DNA from 3 places in the Bacillus sp. 41-22 genome. Region 3 is predicted to be linked to each of the others. Evidence: riboswitches for the same ligand, from Rfam matches in the RefSeq annotation. Region 3 holds a riboswitch; each other region holds the start of a gene.
What was found. Region 3 has a riboswitch for S-adenosylmethionine ahead of LCF45_RS26550 (bifunctional O-acetylhomoserine aminocarboxypropyltransferase/cysteine synthase). Riboswitches for the same ligand answer to the same signal wherever they lie in the genome.

Region 1 (7,535 bases), 280 kb from region 3:
TTTTTTACATTATTAAACAGGAAAATACGGTATACTTGACGTATATTCATGTTGTAACTATAATTGTTACGATTAAGTGTTTATATGAAAGGGTGAATGGAAAAAGTGAATGGAGTTAATCACGAAATATATAAACCTGTAAAGACAAACAGGTTATGGATGATTCTTGTATTAGGGACACTTACGGCAATTGGGCCGTTATCTATTGATATGTATTTGCCTTCTTTACCAAAGTTAACGGATGATTTACAAACGGGTGCATCCCTCGCGCAGCTTACATTAACTGCTTGTCTGCTTGGGCTTTCAGTAGGGCAGTTATTTATTGGTTCAATTAGTGACATTTACGGAAGACGCAAACCTCTTATTATCGCTCTTATTATTTATGTTGCTTCTTCTTTACTTTGTGCTGTTGCACCATCGATTTGGAGTTTAGTGCTTTTACGTTTCTTACAAGGTGCTTCAGGATCTGCTGGTATCGTTATATCACGTGCAATGGTACGTGATATGTATTCAGGTTCTGAAATGACGAAGTTTTTCTCACTGCTTATGTTAGTAAACGGAGCAGCGCCTATTTTGGCACCGATTATTGGAGGGCAATTATTACAGTTCACATCATGGCGCGGCGTTTTTATCGTTCTTGGAGCAATTAGTGTATTCATGCTAATATCAGCTACTTTCGTATTACGTGAAACATTACCTCCTGAAGAAAGAGAGACAGGTGGATTATCAGGAACGCTTGCAACATACGGAAAGCTTCTGAAAGATCGTTTATTTATGGGGTATGCATTGTCGCAAGGATTAGTAACAGCTGCAATGTTTGCTTATATTTCTGGTTCACCGTTTGTGTTGCAGAACATATACGGAGCATCACCACAGCAATTTAGCTTATTCTTTGCGATTAACGGTATCGGTATTATTATTGCTAGTCAGGTTACGGGCCGTTTAGCAGGGAAAGTTAATGAGAAAACTTTATTTGTTGCTGGTATTATTATTGCGGCTGTTGGCGGTCTATCATTACTACTTACAATCGTATTAGGAATAGGGCTAATCGGTGTTTTATGCTCGCTATTTCTTGTTGTATCAAGTGTTGGGGTTGTATCAACAACCGGCTTCTCGTTAGCGATGAGAAATCAAAAACAAGCAGCAGGAACAGCATCAGCTTTACTAGGTTTATTACAGTTCATTTCAGGAGCACTTGTTGCACCATTAGTAGGTATTGGCGGAAGCAATACCGCATTACCGATGGGGGTTGTGATAGCGCTTTGTGAAATTGGTGCTGTGTTATGTTATCTATTTATGGCCAGAAGAAGTGAGAAGCAGTTTGAACTGCAACAAAATAAAAATTTAGAAGCTTAATACAAAAGAGCTGATTCAAACATTTCTTTGAATCAGCTCTTTTTTTCATTTCTTTGAAATAACTCATACATATTATTCATGATCGCATCATATAAGAAAGCAAGTTTATCCCATACCCAGCGGTTACTGTCGACCTCTTTCTCCCCGCAATCAATAATATCAGTATGATCTGTAATTCTATATGCCCTCTCAACGATAATAGGAGCAATCTTCGGTATGCGTGGAATTTCTTTTAAGACATCTGCAAAATTTCCAATGTAGACATGACTGATAATCTCGATTGTTAAAGATTTATCGGATATATTTAGCACAGTATGAAATTGATTTATATGTTGTTGCTTTAAATATTGGGCCAGCTTAAATGGAGCATGCTTCTTCTTTAATACGCGGCGAAGGCTCTCTGTATTTTCAATATGAAGTGACTTTTCGCGAATAAGGACGCGAATATCTTCGCCCATAAAGGGTATTGTATTGTACATTGATGATTCTCCTTACAAACTGAACTACGCTTACTTTATGCATATGTAAGTCTAGCATGGTTTGTTCTCTATGTGTGCTTACAGTTTTGTAAGGTGATGTAGTAAAGTGATGCAAAAGTTATTTGCATAAAGTGACGATACTGTGACAAAAATGTTGGTATGTATATTAAGATATCGTCTTAAGTGTAAAAAGTGGGGCGTTCTCGGTATAATAACAAGTGGAGATAAAAGAAACTATAATGAGTAATAGCTGTAGATAAAAGGAGAATTCGAGATGAAGAAGGTTTTGGGTATTGCTGTAATGGGAAGTATGATCCTTCTAGCAGGATGTAATGGAAATAAAGATACGAAAGAACCGAAAGAAAAGGTAGAGCAATCCACTGAGCAAACAGAAGAAATGAAAGAATACAGCGCAGTACATGAAAAATATGATGCGAAAATAAATAAAGAAATTAATAAGGCGTTACAGTTATTTGAAGTGGCAAAAGAAAAGGGCGGTAAGGAAATAACGAATGCTACATATAAAGAAGATGTGCAAAAGGTAACAACGAGCATGTTAGAAGATATTGATAATATACGTAAAGAAATTCGTGTTCCAAAGTCGAAAGAGCAAGAACATGAGGTATATGTTGGTTTCTTGAATGAATCGGAACAAGCGATGAAAAAATTACAGAAGCTAGCTAAAGAAGAAGATTCATCATTAATTCGTGATATAGAAATTAATTTTGCAACAGCATCCACATACTATAAACGCTTTCAAACAGAGGCGAAAAAATAACCTTGCGCATGCGCAAGGTTATTTTTTCTTTTTACCATCTCCGTCTTCATCCTCGGATACTAATATCTTCTGTTCTTCGTGAAATTCTGAAATTGTTTGTCCAGTAATATTATCGAATGGAGTGTAAAAAGAAGTGATGCTTTTCTTTTTAATGAAGAGTTTATAGAAGCCGATGATGACGAGTATGACGATTGTTAATGGCAATCCTATAGTAGCCAGAAGTAGTGGATCCATCTTATAACTCCTTTAATACAATTTCTTTTTATTATAAGTGAAAGATTGTAATTTCAATAACTAATATAATAGAAAACTGATTTTTCTAAATATATCCAATTTGATTGACTTTTCATTTTTTCAGAATTATAATTCAAAATATACAATTTGAACCAAATAATAATATAGCAATTTACTTATCCAGAGAGGTAGAGGGACTGGCCCTATGACACCTCAGCAGCGGGTTCTGTAACAGGAACACCGTGCTAATTCCAGCAAGCAAGTCTTGAAAGATAAGTGATGGGCCTTCGTTTATTAAGCCTTGATCTTATTTTTTAAGATCAAGGCTTTTTGTGTTTTAAGAAGTAGAGAAGGAGTAATGGCAACAAATATGTCAATAAAACAAAGTAAATCCATTTGTTTAGGGGGGTTATTGAAGTGTATGTTATTAAAAAACTATCGGTTATGGTATTCACGCTATGGGTCATTACGACAATAACATTTTTAATTATGCATATTATTCCAGGTGATCCGTTTTCATCAGATGCGAAAATCTTTCCTGAAGAAGTAATACAAAACATGAGAGCGAAGTATCACCTTGATGAACCGTTATGGAATCAGTATGTTGCTTATTTGGATGGGGTAGTTCATTTTGATTTTGGCGAATCTGTTCAATCGACAGGTCAAGGTGTATCGGAAATTATAACAACTGGTTTTGGACCATCGGCAATTATTGGTTTACAAGCACTTGTTATTTCATTGTTAGTCGGAATTGCCGCAGGTACATTTGCCGCGCTATATCATGGGAAAGTGATTGATTATAGTGTGAGCTTGCTTGCGATTCTCGGTATTTCTATTCCTAGTTTTATTTTAGCACCACTATTTATACAAGTATTCGCCATACAATTTGAATTACTACCAGTGGCGTCTTGGGGAACATTTGAGCATACTGTATTACCCTCCTTCGCATTAGCGTTAGGACCAATTGCAGTTATTACAAGATTTGTTCGCTCTAATATGATTGAAGTGTTGCAGAGTGATTATATTAAGCTAGCGAGAGCGAAAGGTATACCAATTAAGAAAATCATTATAAGACATGCTCTTCGAAATGCGATTGTTCCGGTACTTACATTTGTTGGCCCATTAATGGCTGGACTTTTAACAGGGACTTTCGTTATTGAAAAAATCTTTTCAATTCCTGGTTTAGGAAAATATTTTGTAGACAGTATTTTCAACCGAGATTATCCGGTGATTATGGGAACAACCATTTTCTATAGTGCGCTATTAATTGTATGTATTTTTATTACAGATATCATTCATCGTATTGTTGATCCGCGCATTCGTTCTATTACGTAAGGAGGGTGATGTTTAAATGGGGGCTTATGAAATTAATGACCAGTTATTAACGAATGAAGAGAAAAAAGAATTAACGATAAATAAAGATCAGCAAACGATTAGCCGGAAAAAGGAAGTGTTTCGCAAGTTTATATTAAACCCTATAGCAGTTTTAGGGGCAGTGACGTTATTACTAATTATTGTTTTCTCGCTTATTGGCGAAAGTTTAACACCATTTACTGCGAGTGAACAAGTAAAAGAAGCAACTAATTTACCGCCTAGTAGTGAGCATTGGTTCGGAACAGACGATTTAGGGAGAGATATTTGGGCGCGTACTTGGGCTGGTGGGAAAATTTCATTAACAGTTGGATTGGTAGCAGCAGCTCTTGATATTGGGCTAGGTGTACTAATTGGTGGCTTTAGTGGATATGTGAGAGGACGTAATCGTCTTGGAACGTTAATTGACGAGTGGATTATAAGAGGGATTGAAGTGTTATACGGTATTCCATATTTGTTAATTGTTATTTTACTATTAATTGTTATGAAACCAGGCCTTTTTACAATTATTATCGCCCTTGCATTGACGGGATGGATTGGCATGGCACGCCTCATTAGAGCGCAAGTCTTGTCTTTAAAACAAAGAGAATTTGTTATTGCAGCAGAGCGATTAGGTACACCTCATATGAAAATTATATATGGGCATTTAATTCCAAACTTAACAGGGATTATTATCGTAAATTTATCATTTACCATTCCAGCAGCTATTTTCTCAGAATCATTTTTAAGCTTTATCGGACTTGGAGTACAATCACCGGCGGCAAGCTGGGGCACGATGACGAACGATGCACTTGGGACGTTACTAAGCGGAGAATGGTGGCAACTATTCTTCCCGGCAATCATGATTGCATTCATCATGTTCGCATTTAATGCGATTGGTGATGGTTTGCAAGATGCAATTGATCCGAAAATCGTAAAACGTAATCGAAAGGAGAAAAAACATGGCACAAATCTTATCTTTAGAAAACGTAACGTTGGCCGTTGAAAAAGAGAATAGTAAGCAAGCGATTGTGAAGCATGTTTCCTTTTCTATTAACGAAGGTGAAATAGTTGCACTTGTCGGAGAAAGTGGTTCAGGGAAAAGTGTTACAGCACAATCTATTATCGGCTTAAATCAAGAATCAATTCATATTGATGATGGAAATATATCTTTCCAATCAAAGGAATTAACGGATTTACAAGAATCAGAATGGAATCAAATTCGCGGGAAAGATATTTCCTTTATCTTTCAAGACCCGCTTTCATCTTTAAATCCGACGATGAAGGTTGGAAGACAAATTACAGAAGTAATTGTGCAGCATGAAAAGAAATCGAAAAAAGAGGCAAAAGAAATTGCAATTAACTTACTAAATGATTTAGGGATACATGAAGCAGAGAAACGCTTTGAACAATACCCGTATCAGTTGAGCGGAGGTATGAGGCAGCGTATTTGTTTAGCAATTGCATTTGCTTGTCACCCGAAGCTCGTTATTGCAGATGAACCTACAACAGCATTAGATGTAACGATTCAAAAGCAAATTATGGAGTTGTTAAAAGAAAGAAAGGAAAAACAAAATACGAGTATTTTATTAATTACACATGATTTGGCACTTGTACGTGAAGTAGCTGACCGAGTAGTAGTTATGTACGGGGGACGTGTTGTTGAAAAAGGAACGATTCAAGAAGTAATTGGCTCACCTAAGCACCCTTACACAAAAAGTTTATTGCAAGCAATTCCGAATATGGATGATTCAGAAAAGGTACTTAGAGCAATTGAGGGAACAACACCTTCAATTGAAACGTTAAATAGTTTTGGATGCCCGTTTGTGAATCGTTGTCCTGTAGCGATAAAAGAATGTATTCATCGCTTCGCAGAGAGAACAACATATTCTGAGGAGCATAGTTCACATTGCTGGCAACATATTCTGGAGCATAATAAAGCGAAATCAAAAGAGAAGGTGAATGCCTCATGACGACAGATTTAATTACTGTAAAGCAAGTAACGAAAACGTATGGAAGTAAAAATAAAGAAATCGCAGCTTTAAAAGATATATCACTTTCTATCCCGAAAGGAACAACGCTTGGCATTATTGGGGAAAGTGGTTCTGGAAAGACAACACTTGGTAAGCTCATAGCTGGGATCGAGCGTCCAACGTCTGGTGAAATTGATTATAACGGTCAAGTTGTTCACAAGCTGAAGTCAGCTCATAAGCGGGATTTCTTACAGAAAGTACAGTTCATTTTTCAAGATTCCACAGCGGCATTAAATCCGCGCTGGAAAGTACGCGATATTGTAACAGAAGGCTATATTTCATTCGGTTTAGGCGATAAAGGATTGAAAGATAAAGTCGCAGGTGATGCACTAGAGCGTGTTGGATTAGATAGACGATATATTGATCGCTATCCACACGAATTTAGCGGCGGACAACGTCAACGTATTGCTATTGCAAGAGCGTTATTATGTGAGCCAGAAGTTTTAATCCTTGATGAACCAATTTCAGCATTAGATGTTTCACTTCAAATCCAAATTGTGCACTTGTTGCAAAAGATTCAAAAGGAACAAGGCTATACATATTTATTTATCGCGCATGATTTACCGATGGTTCACTATTTATGTGAAAAAGTGGCTGTCTTATACAAAGGAGAACTTGTTGAATTTGGATATACGGACGAAGTATTCCGTAATCCACAACATTCTTATACAAAAACATTATTAGCATCAACACCAAAAATTTCAGGTTAAAGGAGAATGTAGGATGAAGAAGTTTTTACTGTTTGTCATTATGACTGTTTTAGCAATTACTTCTGTTGCTTGCGGTAAGAAAGAGACGCAAAAGGCGAGTGCTGGTAAGGGTGAAGGCGATCGATTAGTAACGAATATTAGCAGTGATCCGTATACGCTTGATTCTGCCATTGCGACAGATAGCACGTCAGGTTATGTAATTGGGCAATTGTTTTCAAGTTTATATACGCAAGATAGTGACGGGAAATATCAAAATGAATTAGCAGAGAAAGAAGAAGTAAACGCTGATGGAACTGAATATACAATTCATTTAAAGAAAGATATTAAATGGTCAGATGGTTCTCCTATTACAGCAAATAATTTTGAGTTTGCCTGGAAGCGATTATTAAATCCGAAAACGGGTTCTATGAATGCGACAGAAATGTATTTTATTAAAGGAGCAGAGGCATATAATACTGGAAAAGGTGAAGAAGGACAAGTTGGTATTCAAGTCGTTGATCCTCAAACATTAAAGGTAACACTTGAGCACCCAGTTGCTTCTATTAAACAAAAATTAGCAAGTTCATTATTTATTCCATTATCTAAAAAATCAATT
Region 2 (7,535 bases), 1.5 Mb from region 3:
TGTAATGATACTCGTACGAGGCTTTTCTTGCATAGATTGTAGTCGTTGTTTAATAACTTCCTGCCGTGTATCTATGTTCGTTTGTAATTGCTCTATATGTTTCTTTTTTTCAGTAATAACTTGCTGTGTGTTGCTAATTTCTTTTTTTGTATCGTTTAATTCAGCTTCGTTTTTATTAATAGAAGTAGTTAATTCGTCGATTTTCTTTTGTAATTCCTGGATTTCTTTTTCTATTTGTTCTTTCTCAGCTGATTTATTTTGTAAGTCATTTTGTTTGCCTTCTAATTCGGATTGAATATTAGATAATTTATTCTCATTCGTTTCAGCGTATACGGGTGAAAGTAACGGGGAAACGAAAATCGTTCCAGCTGCTAAAACACTAAATGCTGCAAATTTCTTTTTCATGGTTGTCTTGCTCCTTTCCCTATGAATGTTATATATCATAAGAAGAAGAGTGTCTATCGTTGTAATCATAATGTAAAGAAAATTTTATAATTTTGCTAAGTTTTGTCGGAATTTAGTATCTTTTCGTAGTGTTTGTCATAAATTTAAAATTCTTGAATGTATAGAAAAAGATATCAATTTCTATATTTTTTTTAAAAAACATGGGAAATGATGGAGTTTTCCATAATGAAACAGTATTTTAAAAACCTATCAATCACTAGTAAGGAATCGATTTCATGTGAGGTTTTCTGACATGGAGTTTGTTTTTGTCAAGAAAATTATTTGCATTCGTGCAAACTTATTTTGTTGTCAGATTTTAAATTTTGATTTATGATTTTTAACAGGGACAAAATGTAGTGAATTGTCGAATAATATGTAATACTCTTAATTTCATGTTTTATAGAGATAGAATGAGAGATAGAGTGACACATCGAAGAGGGGGTTACCACAAGTATGAAAAGAATAGGACTTGCATGGCAAATTTTAATAGGACTTGCGCTTGGTATTACAGTTGGGGCGATTTTCTTTGGCAATCCGGAAGTGGTGAAGTACTTACAACCAATTGGTGATATCTTCATCCGATTAATTAAGATGATTGTTGTACCGATTGTTGTAGCGAGTATTGTTGTTGGGGTTGCTGGTGTTGGCGATATTAAAAAGTTAGGTCGACTAGGCGGAAAAACAATTATTTACTTTGAAATTATTACAACACTTGCAATTGTTGTTGGTTTATTAATAGCAAACATTTTCCAACCTGGAAAAGGCGTTGATATGGATAAGTTAACAAAAACAGATATTTCTAAATATACACATACGACAGAGCAAGTACAAAGTCATTCGTTCGCGGATACGTTTGTAAATATTGTTCCGACGAACATTATGAAATCATTAGCTGAAGGTGATATGCTTGCTATTATCTTCTTCTCAGTATTATTTGGTTTAGGTGTAGCAGCAATTGGTGAGCGTGGTAAACCAGTTCTACAATTTTTCCAAGGTGTAGCAGATGCAATGTTTTATGTAACGAACCAAGTTATGAAGTTTGCACCATTTGGTGTATTCGCATTAATTGGTGTTACAGTTTCTACATTCGGATTAGCTTCATTAATTCCATTAGGGAAATTACTCATTGTAGTATACGGAGCAATGATCTTCTTCGTTGTAGTTGTATTAGGACTTACAGCGAAAATATTTGGAATAAACATTTTCCAATTCTTTAAGATTTTAAAAGACGAGCTGATCTTAGCGTATTCTACAGCAAGTTCAGAAACGGTTTTACCGAAAATTATGGAGAAAATGGAGAAATTCGGTTGTCCGAAAGCAATTACATCTTTCGTTATTCCAACAGGTTATTCATTTAACTTAGATGGATCAACTTTATATCAAGCAATTGCGGCAATTTTCTTAGCGCAAATGTACGGTATTGAATTATCCATTACACAACAAATTACGTTATTACTTGTATTAATGGTTACATCAAAAGGTATCGCGGGTGTACCGGGCGTATCATTCGTTGTATTATTAGCAACACTTGGTACAGTAGGTATTCCAGCTGAAGGTTTAGCGTTTATTGCAGGTATTGACCGTATTCTTGATATGGCTCGTACAGCAGTTAACGTTGTAGGTAACTCTTTAGCGGCTGTAGTTATGTCTAAGTGGGAAGGTCAATATGACGCTGAAAAAGGACAAGCCTATTTAAAAGAGATATCTGAAAAGGGTCAAGCAGCTTAATTATAATATGAACAAGCTCTCACATAATATGTGGGGGCTTTTCTATATATAGAAGAGGAGCGGACGTAATGAAACGTAAATATGGTGACGGTTCTTCGTGGAAGCGACTAATAGAGAAGGATTATAGGGTTAAGCAAGTAGAGGATGGAATGTTAGGAATACTGGACATAAAAAAAGTGAGAGAACCTAGTTATAAAGAATACAATGGTAAGCAGCTTTGCATTGCAGGTGATGGGTATACATGGATGCAATATTTTATAAACGGGGAAAACTTTGCAATTACAGCTATGTTAGACAATCAAAAACAATTACTGCAATATTATATCGACGTGACGAAAGAATATAAAATAGACGAGCGTGGTTTACCTTATTTTGATGATTTATATTTAGATGTAGTATTGTTACCGAACGGTGAGATCTATGTACTGGATGAAGACGAGTTAGAGGATGCCTATAAAATTGGTGATGTTACAAAAGAAGAATATGAGTTAGCATGGAATACAACAAAATGGATTATCGCGAAGATAAAAAATAGAAAATTTTATTGGATCTCAATATTGGATAAAGAAATCGAAAAGTTAAAATGATTGGTGTATTCATATTTTTGCATAATTACCAAAAAAAACTATACAAAAAATAATTGACTTTTGTTTTGTAAGCGAGTAAAGTTAGGAAAGAAATTATTATTTAAAAATAAATATGAAACCTTCTTATAAAGAGAGGCGGAGGGACTGGCCCTACGATGCCTCGGCAGCGGACTCGATTTCAGAGTGCTGTGCCAAATCCAGCAAGCGTGTGCTTGAAAAATGAGAAGAGTGTTTCTTATAGATGTATAAGACCTCTTCTCGTCGGAAGAGGTCTTTTGTTGTTAATTAGAAAAGGTTGAAAACTAGGGAGAGATGATACTTTGAAAGAAACGAGAGGAAATGGTTTAGCTTTATTACCACTTGGAATATTTTTGGCGCTATTTATTGGTTCTGGGATTATTACAGGTGATTTCTATAAATTGCCGATACTCGTAGCGATTATGATTGCTGTAGGAATTGCTTTAGTGATGAATCGTAAGGAAAGCTTTAATGTGAAAGTAGAACGATTTGCTAAAGGTGCAGGAAACCCTGATATTATGATCATGGTTCTGATTTTTGTACTTGCAGGGGCGTTTTCTGAAACAGCAAAAGGAATGGGCGGAGTTGATTCCACTGTTAACTTAGCGTTATCTATTTTACCCCAAGGATTTATCGTTGCTGGAATTTTTGTTATAGGGGCATTTATTTCATTAGCGATGGGAACTTCAATGGGAACAATTGCTGCATTAGCACCGATTGCTGTAGGTATTAGTGGGCAAACTGATATCTCAATTGCGCTTACGATGGCTACTGTTGTGGGTGGAGCGATGTTTGGTGATAATTTATCATTTATTTCTGATACGACAATTGCTGCTGTTCGTTCGCAAGGAACAGAAATGAAAGATAAGTTTAAAACGAATTTTTTAATTGTATTGCCAGCTGCAGTCATTACAATTGTACTATTAGTAATGATTACTTTAGGTAATGATACAGAAATTAAAGCTCATACATTTGATTGGGTGAAGATTTTACCATATGCAGGTGTACTTGTTACAGCGCTACTTGGCTGGAATGTACTTATTGTATTAACCGGTGGAACTGTACTATCTGGTGTTATCGGTCTTATAGATGGAAGTTATACGTTAGAGAGTTTCTTTAAAAGTGTAACGACTGGAATGGGCGGTATGATGGAGTTAGTGTTACTTGCCATTTTAATTGGTGGTATGGTCGAACTGATTCAATATAATGGTGGCATTCAATATTTAATGAATCTTTTAACGCGTAACATTCGTTCAAAAAAAGGAGCAGAGTTCGGTATTGCTGGCTTAGTGAGTATGACGAATATGTGTACAGCGAATAATACGATTTCTATTATCTTTACAGGTCCGCTTGCGAAAAACATTGCAGATCAATATGAAATTGACCCTCGTAAATCAGCGAGTGTATTAGATCTTTTCTCATGCTGTGTGCAAGGATTAATTCCGTATGGTGCGCAAATGTTAACGGCAGCAGGATTTGCGGCGTTATCTCCAATTGAATTGTTACCATATGCGTTTTATCCAATCTTAGTTGGAGTATGTGGAATCATTTCTATATTAATTGGTTTCCCGAGGTTTTCTAAAGTAGCGGGAAAGAAAGAGTATCACAAAACAGCATAATTTAAAATGAAGTTTATGAATAGTAACGAAAGCCGTACAGAGAATGTTCTCTGTACGGCTTTTTATGTGCGATAAAAGAGTGAATCATCCTATCCTACCGCATATTTTTGCAAAAGGCTGAATTTAACTCGGTCTTAAGTCTGAGTCGAAAACAGTTCTTAAGCTCGTTATGAAAAAATGAAAAAATAGTTAAGATAAGAGTATCAAATCGAAGGGAGGCAAGCACAAGATGAAACAATTTCTAGCGTTTATCGCAGCCGGTATTTTGGCTTTAATTGCTCTTGGTAGTCTTGCTGGTATTGTAGGATTCGCCATTGGAGCAGGAGTTGTGTACTGGAGCTATAAATCATTTGTGCGAGCTAAATCATTCTTTGGAAAGTTAGCTTGGGGTATTGTTGGTTTAATCGGTTTGTCCATTGCACTTTCTCATTCCCCAGCATTAATCGGTATCGCAGCATTAGTAGTTTTATACTACGGATACCGTGAGTGGCAAAAAGGAAAAAATGTAGTTGTTGATTCTGCTCCAGAAAGTGCTAAACCATATAGCAACTTTGAAGATGAGTGGAACAAGTTAATGAAAAACTAATATAAAATAAATCAAATTATAAAGTAGAAGAGAGGAAGATTATAATGAAACAATCTTTATTCGGACGTGTACGCGATGCAATTTTAGCTGATTTTCATAATGTGTTAGATGAGAAAGAAAGAAAAAATCCAATTGCTATGTTAAACCAATATTTACGAGATAGTGAGCGTGAAATAACAAAAATTGAGAAGTTAATTCAGCGTCATAAAACATTAAAATCTAACTTCGCTCGTGAGCTTGAGCAAGCACGTTATTTCGTTAATAAAAGATCAAAGCAAGCTATCATCGCACAAGAAGCAGGCGAATTGCAATTGCATGAACGTGCATTAGAAGAAGTAGCGTATTATGAAGGGCAAGTAACTCGCTTAGAAGAAATGTATGCTGGTGTTGTAGAGCAAATTGATGAGTTAGAGCGTCGTCTTTCAGAAATGAAAAATAAATTAAAAGAAATGAACGCAAAGCGTATGGAATTAATGGCACGTGAAAATATGGCGCATGCAAACCGCCGTATGAATACTGCTATGCATAAAATGGATGAAAATAATCCGTTCTTACGATTCGAAGAAATTGAAGATCACATTCGTGACATAGAGCTTCGTATAAATGAAGAGCATGAGCGTGATACATTTGATATGAAAATTGCAAAACTAGAGAGTGAAATGAAAGAGAAAAATGAAGTATCGTTAACGAAAGAAGTAACAAAATAATTGTAGTATATAATAAAACAGGCTTATGATATAGTGATAGGAGAAAAGGTGTTGGAAAGCAATGCCTTTTCTTCTATGTATATGTGACAAGGAGGGGGGAGCTGAAATGAAGAAGCAATTTTCAAAAACACAATTTATGGGGATGCTCCTCATCATATTTGGATTCGGTCTTTTTCTTGATATGATACTTGGACATTTTGAACCAGGTGGTCTAATATTTGCATTTATTATGATTATGTTTGGAAGACATTATCGAAAGAAGAACCGTTATGTAAGAGGGAATGTATTTTTATTTGTCGGTGGTATTGTCTTCTTATTCTTCTTATTTTCATCAGCGGCATTCGTACTTGTTGTGTTTGCTTGTTTAGCTTTAATTGGTTATCAACTTATTCAACAAGGACATCGGCAAAAAGCAATGAAAGTTGAAATTAAAGAAAAGGGATATATAAATGAAGAAAAACAAATATATCGTACAGAACCGTATATAAAAAATATGTTTGTAGGTAATGTACGAATGATGGATCATATTTATGAAATAGAGGATATTAACGTCCAATATGGTGCTTGTGACGTCGAGATTGATTTAACAACTGCTATGATTCCAGAGGGAGAAACGGTTATTGTGATTCGGGGCGTCATTGGTAATATTCGCTTATATGTACCATATGATATTGAATTGTCTTTAAATCATTCTGTTATTGTTGGGCGAGTGCTCCTGCCAGGACACGAAGAAACTGGATTTAACCGTAATGTTACGTTTAGAACAGAACAGTATAAAGAAGCCCCTCGTCGTATTAAAATTATTTCTTCGCTTGTCGTAGGCGATACGGAAGTGAGGAAAGTATAATGAAAAAACAAAGGAATATTTCGTGGATGTATATTCGTTATTCTATGTTGTCCTCTGTGAGTATCGCACTTATTTGTACAATTGTATATGTATGGAAAAGCGAGCAACAAGTTTATGATTTACTCTGGAAAGAATCCATTGCTTCTGTTCCAATTGGCTTGTTTATTATGAGTACGAGTCTTCTTATCGGAGGAATTGTAGGATATGCAATCGGTTATTATATAGAACAGCGTATACAAGGATTAAATACTTTTCTATTTGAAGTAGAGCGAGGGAATTTTCCGAGTGATGTTTCATTTACTGCGGACGATGAATTTCATGAAGTGGAACGAAAAGTAATTGGTCTTGCTCGTCGCTTAGAGGAGCAAGCTGGGCTATTTCAAAAAGTAACGAATGAACGAGCCCATTGGAATGAAGAGATGAGACAAGAAGCGATTTCTCAAGAAAGGCATCGATTAGCGAGAGAGCTACACGATTCTGTAAGTCAGCAGCTTTTTGCAATGTCGATGATGATGTCAGCCATTAATGAGCAAGCAGCTGAAATTCCAGACACGACGAAAAAACAGTTGCAGCTTGTTGAGAATATGGTTGTAAATGCACAATCAGAAATGAGAGCTTTGCTCCTTCATTTACGCCCAGTGCAGTTAGAAGGTAAGAAACTAACAGAGGGTATAGAAGAATTATTAACAGAACTGTCTAGAAAGCAACATATGAAAATTGAATGGTTAATTGAACCGATTCAATTAAAAAAAGGTGTAGAGGATCATTTATTCCGTATTGTACAAGAGGCGCTGTCTAATACTTTACGGCATGCGAAGGCAAAGAAAACCGAAGTACGCCTTCGGAAAATTGATCAATATGCGATTTTGAAAATTATTGATGACGGTGTTGGGTTTAAAGTTGGTGTTAATAAGGCTGGTTCATACGGTTTAAGGTCAATGCAAGAGCGAGTTCATGAAATTGGTGGTACATTAAAAGTTCTTAGTTTTCCGAATAAAG
Region 3 (7,535 bases):
GTAAAATTGGAATCCCTCCAGCTACACTTGCTTCGTAAAATAAATCAGCCTTATTATCTTTTGCTACCGCTAAGAGTTCCGCTCCGTGTAACGCCATTAAATCTTTATTTGCAGTCACAACGTGCTTCCCGCTTTTTAAAGCTTGTAAAATATATGCTTTTGCATCATCAATGCCGCCCATTACTTCAATGACAACATCAATATTAGGATTATCTAAAATTTCATTCACATCTTGTGTTAATAGAGTAGAAGGCACGTCTACTTCTCTCTCTTTCTCAATGTTTTGCACCAATACTTTCGTTACTTTCACTGGACAACCTACTTGGTGTATAAGTCGTTCTTGATGATCTGTAATAATACGAACTACACCACTACCAACTGTCCCAAGACCTAATAACCCCACTTGAATGTCTTTCATAATACTGTCCACCCCTCAAAAATTGTGTTTAGATGCCATTATATAGACAAAAAATCTGAAAAACAATGTATTTTGAATATTAAGAAAAATAAAGGTTAATCTTTACAAATAAAACGCTACCACGTGTTATACAATCATTATTTACAATATATAAGGGGTTTCTTGATACACATAATAATTCAGCCAATTAGAGAATAATAAATTCCCATGACTCCTCCACCTAACAAGTGGCTTCTCATCTGGATTATTATGTTTAAAATAATTTTTTGGCACATCAATATTTAACCCTCTTTGGCAGTCCCGTTCGTATTCTTGCTTTAACGTATCACAACTGTATTCACTATGTCCGAGTGCGAAAACTTGCCTTCCCTCTTGCCCAATAGCAAGATGAACACCTGCTTCTTCAGAATTGGCTAATAACGTTAATTCTTTCACCTTTTCAATATCACTCTCTCTTACTTCTGTATGACGAGAATGCGGAGCAAAAAACACTTCATCAAACCCTTGTAACAATTTCACATGTTGCTCGCGAACCTCATGTTCAAATACACCAAACATTTTTTCCGCAAGAGGATACTTCGGCACACCATAGTGATAATACAAACCTGCTTGTGCCCCCCAGCAAATATGAAGCGTAGATGTTACATTCGTTTTTGAATACTCCATAATACGTCCAAGCTCTTCCCAATAATCTACCTCTTCAAAAGAAAGAGTTTCAACTGGTGCTCCTGTAATAATGAGTCCATCAAATTTTTCATCCTCAATATCACGAAATGTTTTATAGAAGCTCGTTAAATGGTCCTGCGCTACATTGCGAGACAGATGCGATTCCATATGAAGTAAATGCACATCTAATTGCAACGGCGTATTTCCAATTAAACGAAGTAATTGCGCCTCTGTTTCTTGCTTTGTGGGCATTAAATTTAATATAGCAATTTTCAAAGCACGTATATCTTGTGTTACTGCTCGCTCCTTCGTCATTACAAAAATATTTTCCTTCTGCAATACTTTGCGAGCTGGTAAATCTTTATCAATTATGATCGGCATGTTGTTTGCCTCCGACTAGCGCCGCTTCTAAATCTGCAATAATATCAGAAACATCTTCTATACCGACCGATAAACGGATTAAATCAGATGTAACGCCAGCTAAACGCTGATTTTCTGCGCTTAATTGTCTGTGCGTCGTACTAGCAGGATGTATTACACAAGTTCTTGCATCAGCTACATGCGTTACAAGAGTTGCAAGCTTTACATTTGCGATAAATTCTTTTGCTGCTTCTAATCCGCCCTTAATACCAAATGTTAAAACTCCACTAGCACCTTTTTTCAAATACTTTTGTGCTAACGAGTAATTTTCATTACTATCTAATCCTGGATAATTCACCCATTCAATGCGATCATGATTAGCAAGCCACTTAGCAACTTCGAGAGCATTTTCACTATGACGCTCCATTCGTAAATGCAATGTTTCCAGGCCAATGTTGCTAATATATGCATTGAATGGGCTCATACAGTTTCCGTAGTCTCTTAATAACTGAACGCGTGCTTTCACAATATACGCTGCTGCTCCAAAATTTTGAACATAGCTTACGCCATGATAACTCGGGTCAGGTTCGACAAGCTCAGGGTATTTTCCATTTGTCCAATCGAAGTTCCCTCCATCTATTACAATCCCGCCTAGAGAACTTGCATGGCCATCAATATATTTCGTTGTAGAATGGACAATGATATTTGCCCCATGTTCAAACGCCTGGCATAAATAAGGCGTCGCTAATGTATTATCAACGATAAAAGGTACTTCTAATTCTTTTGCTGCTGCTGAAAGTTCTTTGAAATTCAAAACGTTCATTGCTGGATTTCCTAACGACTCTGCATAAACGAGTTTTGTCTTATCATTAGCAAGTGCCGCAATTTCATCTGCCGTTAAATTAGGATTAAAGAACGTAACATCTATGCCCAGCTTTCGCAAACTCACTCCAAATAAATTAAACGTTCCTCCGTAAACAGTTGAAGAACAAAGCAAATGGTCTCCACTACTGCAAATATTTAAAACCGCAAGCATAATGGCTGCCTGCCCAGAAGCTGTTGCAACAGCCCCTACACCGCCTTCTAAATCTGATAACTTCTGCTCAAATGCAGCTAGAGTAGGATTTCCAATACGCGTATATATATATCCTTCTGCCTCTAAATTAAATAGTGCCGCTAAATCATCTGACGTATCGTATTTATACGTTGTACTTTGATAAAGTGGCAAAACACGCGGTTCACCATTTTTTGGCGTATAGCCACCTTGCACACAAATCGTTCCTTTCCCCCATGACTCTCCCATCTCTCATTCTCCTTTCTTTTCTCCCGCTATTTGCGGGTAGTAAGACTCCCACCTCCAAATTCGGCAAATGCGAGGAAGTTAGGCGGGAGATAACTGCCCGATTGATGAAGGCTAATAATTAGCGGGGGAGGGGCAAAACCCCCACTGATTAAAGTTTCACTTTATCCAAAATAAAAAACTGCCCCTTCCCTGAAAACAAGAAAGGAGCAGTTTGAAAACACGCTCTAAGGCTCTTTCTTATCTCTCAGGATTATTACCTGCAGGATTTGGCACAATTCCGTTATACGGCTGTTGCCAAGGTTTCATCGGGCCTGTCCCTCCACCTTTTCTTGATAAGACTATGCAATTACCGTTGATTTTATAGCAATAATTTCCTGATGTCAAATAGTTTTTCTGAATGTTCTAAATTAAATGCAAGGAATTTAATACAAACAATAAAAGAAATATATTCCATATTCATTTGAAAAAGACCTTTTAAAAACTCCAATCCATATATAGAATTAAATAGGTGGTTTAACCGCGTTGGTTTCAAATTTTCATGAGATCCCAATATATTGAATAAGCCACCCTCTCAAAAAGATACTATATATATTCAATTCATTTCACACTAGCATATTTAATCTTTTCTACATGAAAACTTACATAACGGAGGTAGAACATGAAAAATAAAAAAGACATGCACCATATACTCGTCCTATATGGCATTCTTTTAGGCTCTATAGTAGGAGTCACGGTCTGGTCATTTTTAGTCACAATAAATATCGGAATTCACTTTATTTGGGGATACTTACCTACTCTTTTCTCTTCTCCCCCTTATTACACCATTTGTGTAACAATCATCGGTGGTATCCTCGTTGGTTTAACACAAAAATACTTCGGTACATATCCACGTCTTATGCCGGAAGTGATGGCTGAATATAAAAAAACAGGTAGAATTGAATACCGTTTTGTACATAAAGCTACTTTAACTGCGATTATCGTTTTAATATTTGGAGCTAGTTTAGGACCAGAAGCTGCACTTGTTGGAATTATCGGTGGACTTTGTACATGGGTAGGAGATCGCTTTAAATTTGCTTTAAAGGGAATGAATGAACTAACAGAGGTTGGAATTGGTGCCACTTTAAGTGTTATTTTTAATGCACCATTATTCGGTTATTTAGCTCCCAATGAAAATGAGGATAAGCAAATTAATGAATTTTCGAAAGGAAAAAAAGCAATCGTATATTTAGCTACCACTTTTGCTGGTTTTTCCGTTTATTTATTGCTTAGTAAACTCGATAATCGTGGATCCTTTATTGTTGATTTTGGGGAAGGGTCTCTTGCTCTTAATGAATGGATCGCCTTTCTACCACTTGCTAGCATTGGTGCTATAGTTGGTTTCTTTTACTTCAAATTAGAATTCACATTAGAGAAATTAATCCACCCCTTCAGGGAATACAAGGTATCACTTGGAATTATAGGCGGTATTTTATTAGGGGTTACAGGAACTTTTCTCCCGTACACGTTATTTTCAGGGGAACATCAATTAAAAGATTTAGTCGTTGAATGGAGCCATTTATCCTTTTGGGTACTACTTCTTTCAGGAGTTTTAAAATTATGTCTTACTGCCGTTTGTTTAAATACGGGTTGGCGCGGCGGACATATTTTCCCAATTATATTTGCTGGATCAAGTATCGGATATGCTATAGCTTCTATTATCCCTATAGATCCAATAGCTTCTGTAGCCATCGTCACGACAGCTATTTCAAGCTATGCATTAAGAAAACCAATAGCTATAACATTACTATTACTCATGTTTTTCCCGCTCAATTTATTATTACCGATGCTCGGGGCAGCAGCGATTGGGAATGCATTTCCGCTTCCTAAACATAACGAAACTACAAATTAATATAAAAAAACAGCATTAACATGTAAATGTTAATGCTGTTTTTTCGAGTGACGATTATATTTTTAATTAAAATTTACTTGCTACTTTAGCCGCTTCTTCAAGACCTGCTGCAATGATCTCTTCTGCTTTATCTGGGAATTGGTTATGTCCTTCAATAACTACCGTTTCCATATTTGTTGCGCCGAAGAAGCCCATCATGCTCGCTACATATTTTACAGCCATTTCCATTTCAGCTGCTGGTCCTTCAGAATATACGCCGCCGCGTGCATTTAATAACGCAATCTTCTTATCTCCAATAAGCCCAACTGGACCTTCTGGTGTATATTTAAACGTTTTACCAGCACGGTTTAAATAATCAATATACGTGTGTAATACGGCTGGAATCGTTAAGTTCCATAATGGGAAACCGAAAACTACTTTATCAGCTTCTAGAAATTGATTTAAATACTTATCAGCAACTGCTACCACTTTTGCTTCTTCTTCTGTTAAATCAAATCCTCTACCTGCTTTGAATGTACCATTAATCATATCTACGCCTACATATGGTAATTCTTCTTTATATAAATCAAGTTCTACCACTGTATCATTTGGATGCGCTTCTTTATAGTTTGCTAAAAATGCCTCGTATAATTTCACACTAACTGCTTGTTCCGCTGGGCGGTTGTTTGCTTTTACAAATAAAACTGTTGCCATTGTTTTTCCTCCTACTACTCACTCTTATGTTGTTATATATCACTTACGAAAAAGGGTACTCCCTTATAATTATTGTTGCTTACAAATACATTTTATCTTTATATCAAGACAATTACGTCCTCACATAGACGTATTTTTCCATAAAAAAAGTCCACCTTCTAAAGGCGAACTAGGTCTTACGACTTTTGTCTTATACAATTCCATTTTTCACTGCATATAATGCTGCTTGTGTGCGATCGGATAAATGTAACTTACTCAAAATACTACTCATATGAGCTTTTACCGTTTTTTCTGTAATAACTAAAACAGAAGCAATTTCTTTATTACTCATCCCTTTCGCCAATAACTGCAATACTTCATTTTCTCTCGCTGTTAATACATCCACTTGAACGGAAGGTTCTTCTTCTTTCTCTTCCTGTGGTAATGTTTGAGAAAGAAGGGCATTTGCTATATCTGGATGTAATTGAATATTACCTTTATACGCGCTTCGAATAGCTTCAACAAGCTGATCTGGTTCGATATCTTTTAAAATATAACCGCTCGCCCCAGCTTTTAGTGCCGGCAATACATGAGCTTGATCAGAAAAACTAGTCAATACAATTACTTTCACGTTTGGATATTCTTTTTTAATACAAGCTGTTGCCTCAATTCCATCCATCTCAGGCATATATAAATCCATTAATACGACATCTGGACTCGTTTCGCCTACTTTCACTAGCGCCTCTTTCCCATTATTTGCTTCACCAACTAATTCAAAATCTTCCTGTGTGCTTAGAAAAAATGCTAATCCTTTTAAAACAACTGTATGATCATCAACTAACAATACTTTTATTTTCACAAACTTCCCTCATTTTCACATCATAATGGTACGTTTACTTTTATACTCGTTCGTTTCTTACTACTTACAATTTTAATTGTTCCACCAACTAATTCTACTCTTTCACGCATCGTAGTCATACCGAGTGATTTCTTCTCTTTTATATCCTTTTCTACAAACCCATTTCCTTGATCGACTATTTCTAATGATACATTTTTCTCCGTCACTTTGAAATAAATCGTCGCTTCTCTTACATTCGCATGCTTACTTACGTTATTTAAAGCTTCTTGTCCAATTCGCCATAGCGCTTCTTCTACTACACGCGGCAAATCACGTACACCTGTAACTTGTTCCCGAATTTTCAATCCTAAACTTTCACCATATTGCTTTAAAGCTGGTAATAACCCTTTCTCTAATCCAGCCGGACGGAGCTGCCAAATTAATGTCCTCATTTCTTTTAAGGCACCTTGTGCTAATTCACGCATCTCATACAAAGACTGATCTACCTTTTCATTTTGACCCTTTAAGACAGCTTCAGCGCCTTTCGTCATAAACGTTAATGAAAACAACTTTTGTGAAACAGAATCATGTAAATCTCTAGCTAAACGATTACGCTCTTCCATTCGTACAAGTTCGCGGCGTTTTTCATTTAATCTTAAGTTCTCTATCATTAATGAAATATGATTTGCTAACGCTTGTACTACATCTATCGTATTTATATCAAATTCTCCATTATTAGAACTTACACTTAATACTCCAAATATATGATCTTGAATATGTATCGGAATAGCGATAACTGTCCTATTGGGATGCTCTATATTACCAACCTGACGCTTCGACAAGACAGACTCTTCTTTTTCCAACGCTTCCTGTGCTACTGCCCTCAAATCATCTTGTAGTTCACCTTTCTTATAAGAAGCTCTCACAGCTAGTTCATTTTCTTCTCTAATAAAGAATACAACTTGCTCCCATAGAAATAAGCTCCCTATTTGCATTACAATCTCTTCTGGTAATGCATTAAATTTATGAATTGTCCTTAAAGCTTGAATAAAGCGTTCTAACTTTACATAATAATGAGCTCTTCTCTTTTCATTTTCATACAGTTTTGTACGCTTTAATGCCGTTCCAATTTGAAAGGCAACTGATTGTAATAGTACTAATTCTTCTTCCGAAAAATGCGTTTTACCTGGGCTAGCTACATTTAACACGCCAAATTCATCTTCTCCCGCTTTTAGCGGTACTGTCGCATGATGTACAATCCCTTCTGTATCTCCCCAGTTGTATTCAATCGCATTATTAATTCTCTTACATTCAATAATATTAACTGCTCGCTCTAGTTTTCCTTCCACAAAGCGGTGTAAGCACCAGCAATTCCCCTCACACATCGGTC

Region 1: linked by a shared signal. The riboswitch ahead of LCF45_RS01050 (ABC transporter permease) and the one ahead of LCF45_RS26550 (bifunctional O-acetylhomoserine aminocarboxypropyltransferase/cysteine synthase) in region 3 are both predicted to bind S-adenosylmethionine.
Region 2: linked by a shared signal. The riboswitch ahead of LCF45_RS07310 (Na+/H+ antiporter NhaC family protein) and the one ahead of LCF45_RS26550 (bifunctional O-acetylhomoserine aminocarboxypropyltransferase/cysteine synthase) in region 3 are both predicted to bind S-adenosylmethionine.

What each region holds. Positions count from the first base shown of each region.
Region 1 is NZ_CP084035.1:178,073-185,607, forward strand. It holds gene LCF45_RS01030 (multidrug effflux MFS transporter) at 97-1,356, shown strand; gene LCF45_RS01035 (hypothetical protein) at 1,389-1,835, opposite strand; gene LCF45_RS01040 (hypothetical protein) at 2,110-2,613, shown strand; gene LCF45_RS01045 (DUF3951 domain-containing protein) at 2,632-2,847, opposite strand; SAM riboswitch class I at 3,021-3,126, shown strand; gene LCF45_RS01050 (ABC transporter permease) at 3,265-4,182, shown strand; gene LCF45_RS01055 (ABC transporter permease) at 4,199-5,203, shown strand; gene LCF45_RS01060 (ABC transporter ATP-binding protein) at 5,160-6,170, shown strand; gene LCF45_RS01065 (ABC transporter ATP-binding protein) at 6,167-6,940, shown strand; gene LCF45_RS01070 (peptide ABC transporter substrate-binding protein) at 6,954-7,535, shown strand, end outside.
Region 2 is NZ_CP084035.1:1,423,506-1,431,040, forward strand. It holds gene LCF45_RS07295 (murein hydrolase activator EnvC family protein) at 1-405, opposite strand, end outside; gene gltP (glutamate/aspartate:proton symporter GltP) at 898-2,172, shown strand; gene LCF45_RS07305 (ribonuclease FAU-1 family protein) at 2,241-2,759, shown strand; SAM riboswitch class I at 2,880-2,985, shown strand; gene LCF45_RS07310 (Na+/H+ antiporter NhaC family protein) at 3,080-4,396, shown strand; gene LCF45_RS07315 (lmo0954 family membrane protein) at 4,626-4,982, shown strand; gene LCF45_RS07320 (PspA/IM30 family protein) at 5,027-5,689, shown strand; gene liaF (cell wall-active antibiotics response protein LiaF) at 5,796-6,536, shown strand; gene LCF45_RS07330 (sensor histidine kinase) at 6,536-7,535, shown strand, end outside.
Region 3 is NZ_CP084035.1:5,162,485-5,170,019, forward strand. It holds gene LCF45_RS26540 (homoserine dehydrogenase) at 1-418, opposite strand, end outside; gene metA (homoserine O-acetyltransferase MetA) at 560-1,465, opposite strand; gene LCF45_RS26550 (bifunctional O-acetylhomoserine aminocarboxypropyltransferase/cysteine synthase) at 1,449-2,747, opposite strand; SAM riboswitch class I at 2,982-3,086, opposite strand; gene LCF45_RS26555 (chloride channel protein) at 3,406-4,635, shown strand; gene LCF45_RS26560 (FMN-dependent NADH-azoreductase) at 4,702-5,328, opposite strand; gene LCF45_RS26565 (response regulator) at 5,519-6,166, opposite strand; gene LCF45_RS26570 (GAF domain-containing sensor histidine kinase) at 6,187-7,535, opposite strand, start outside.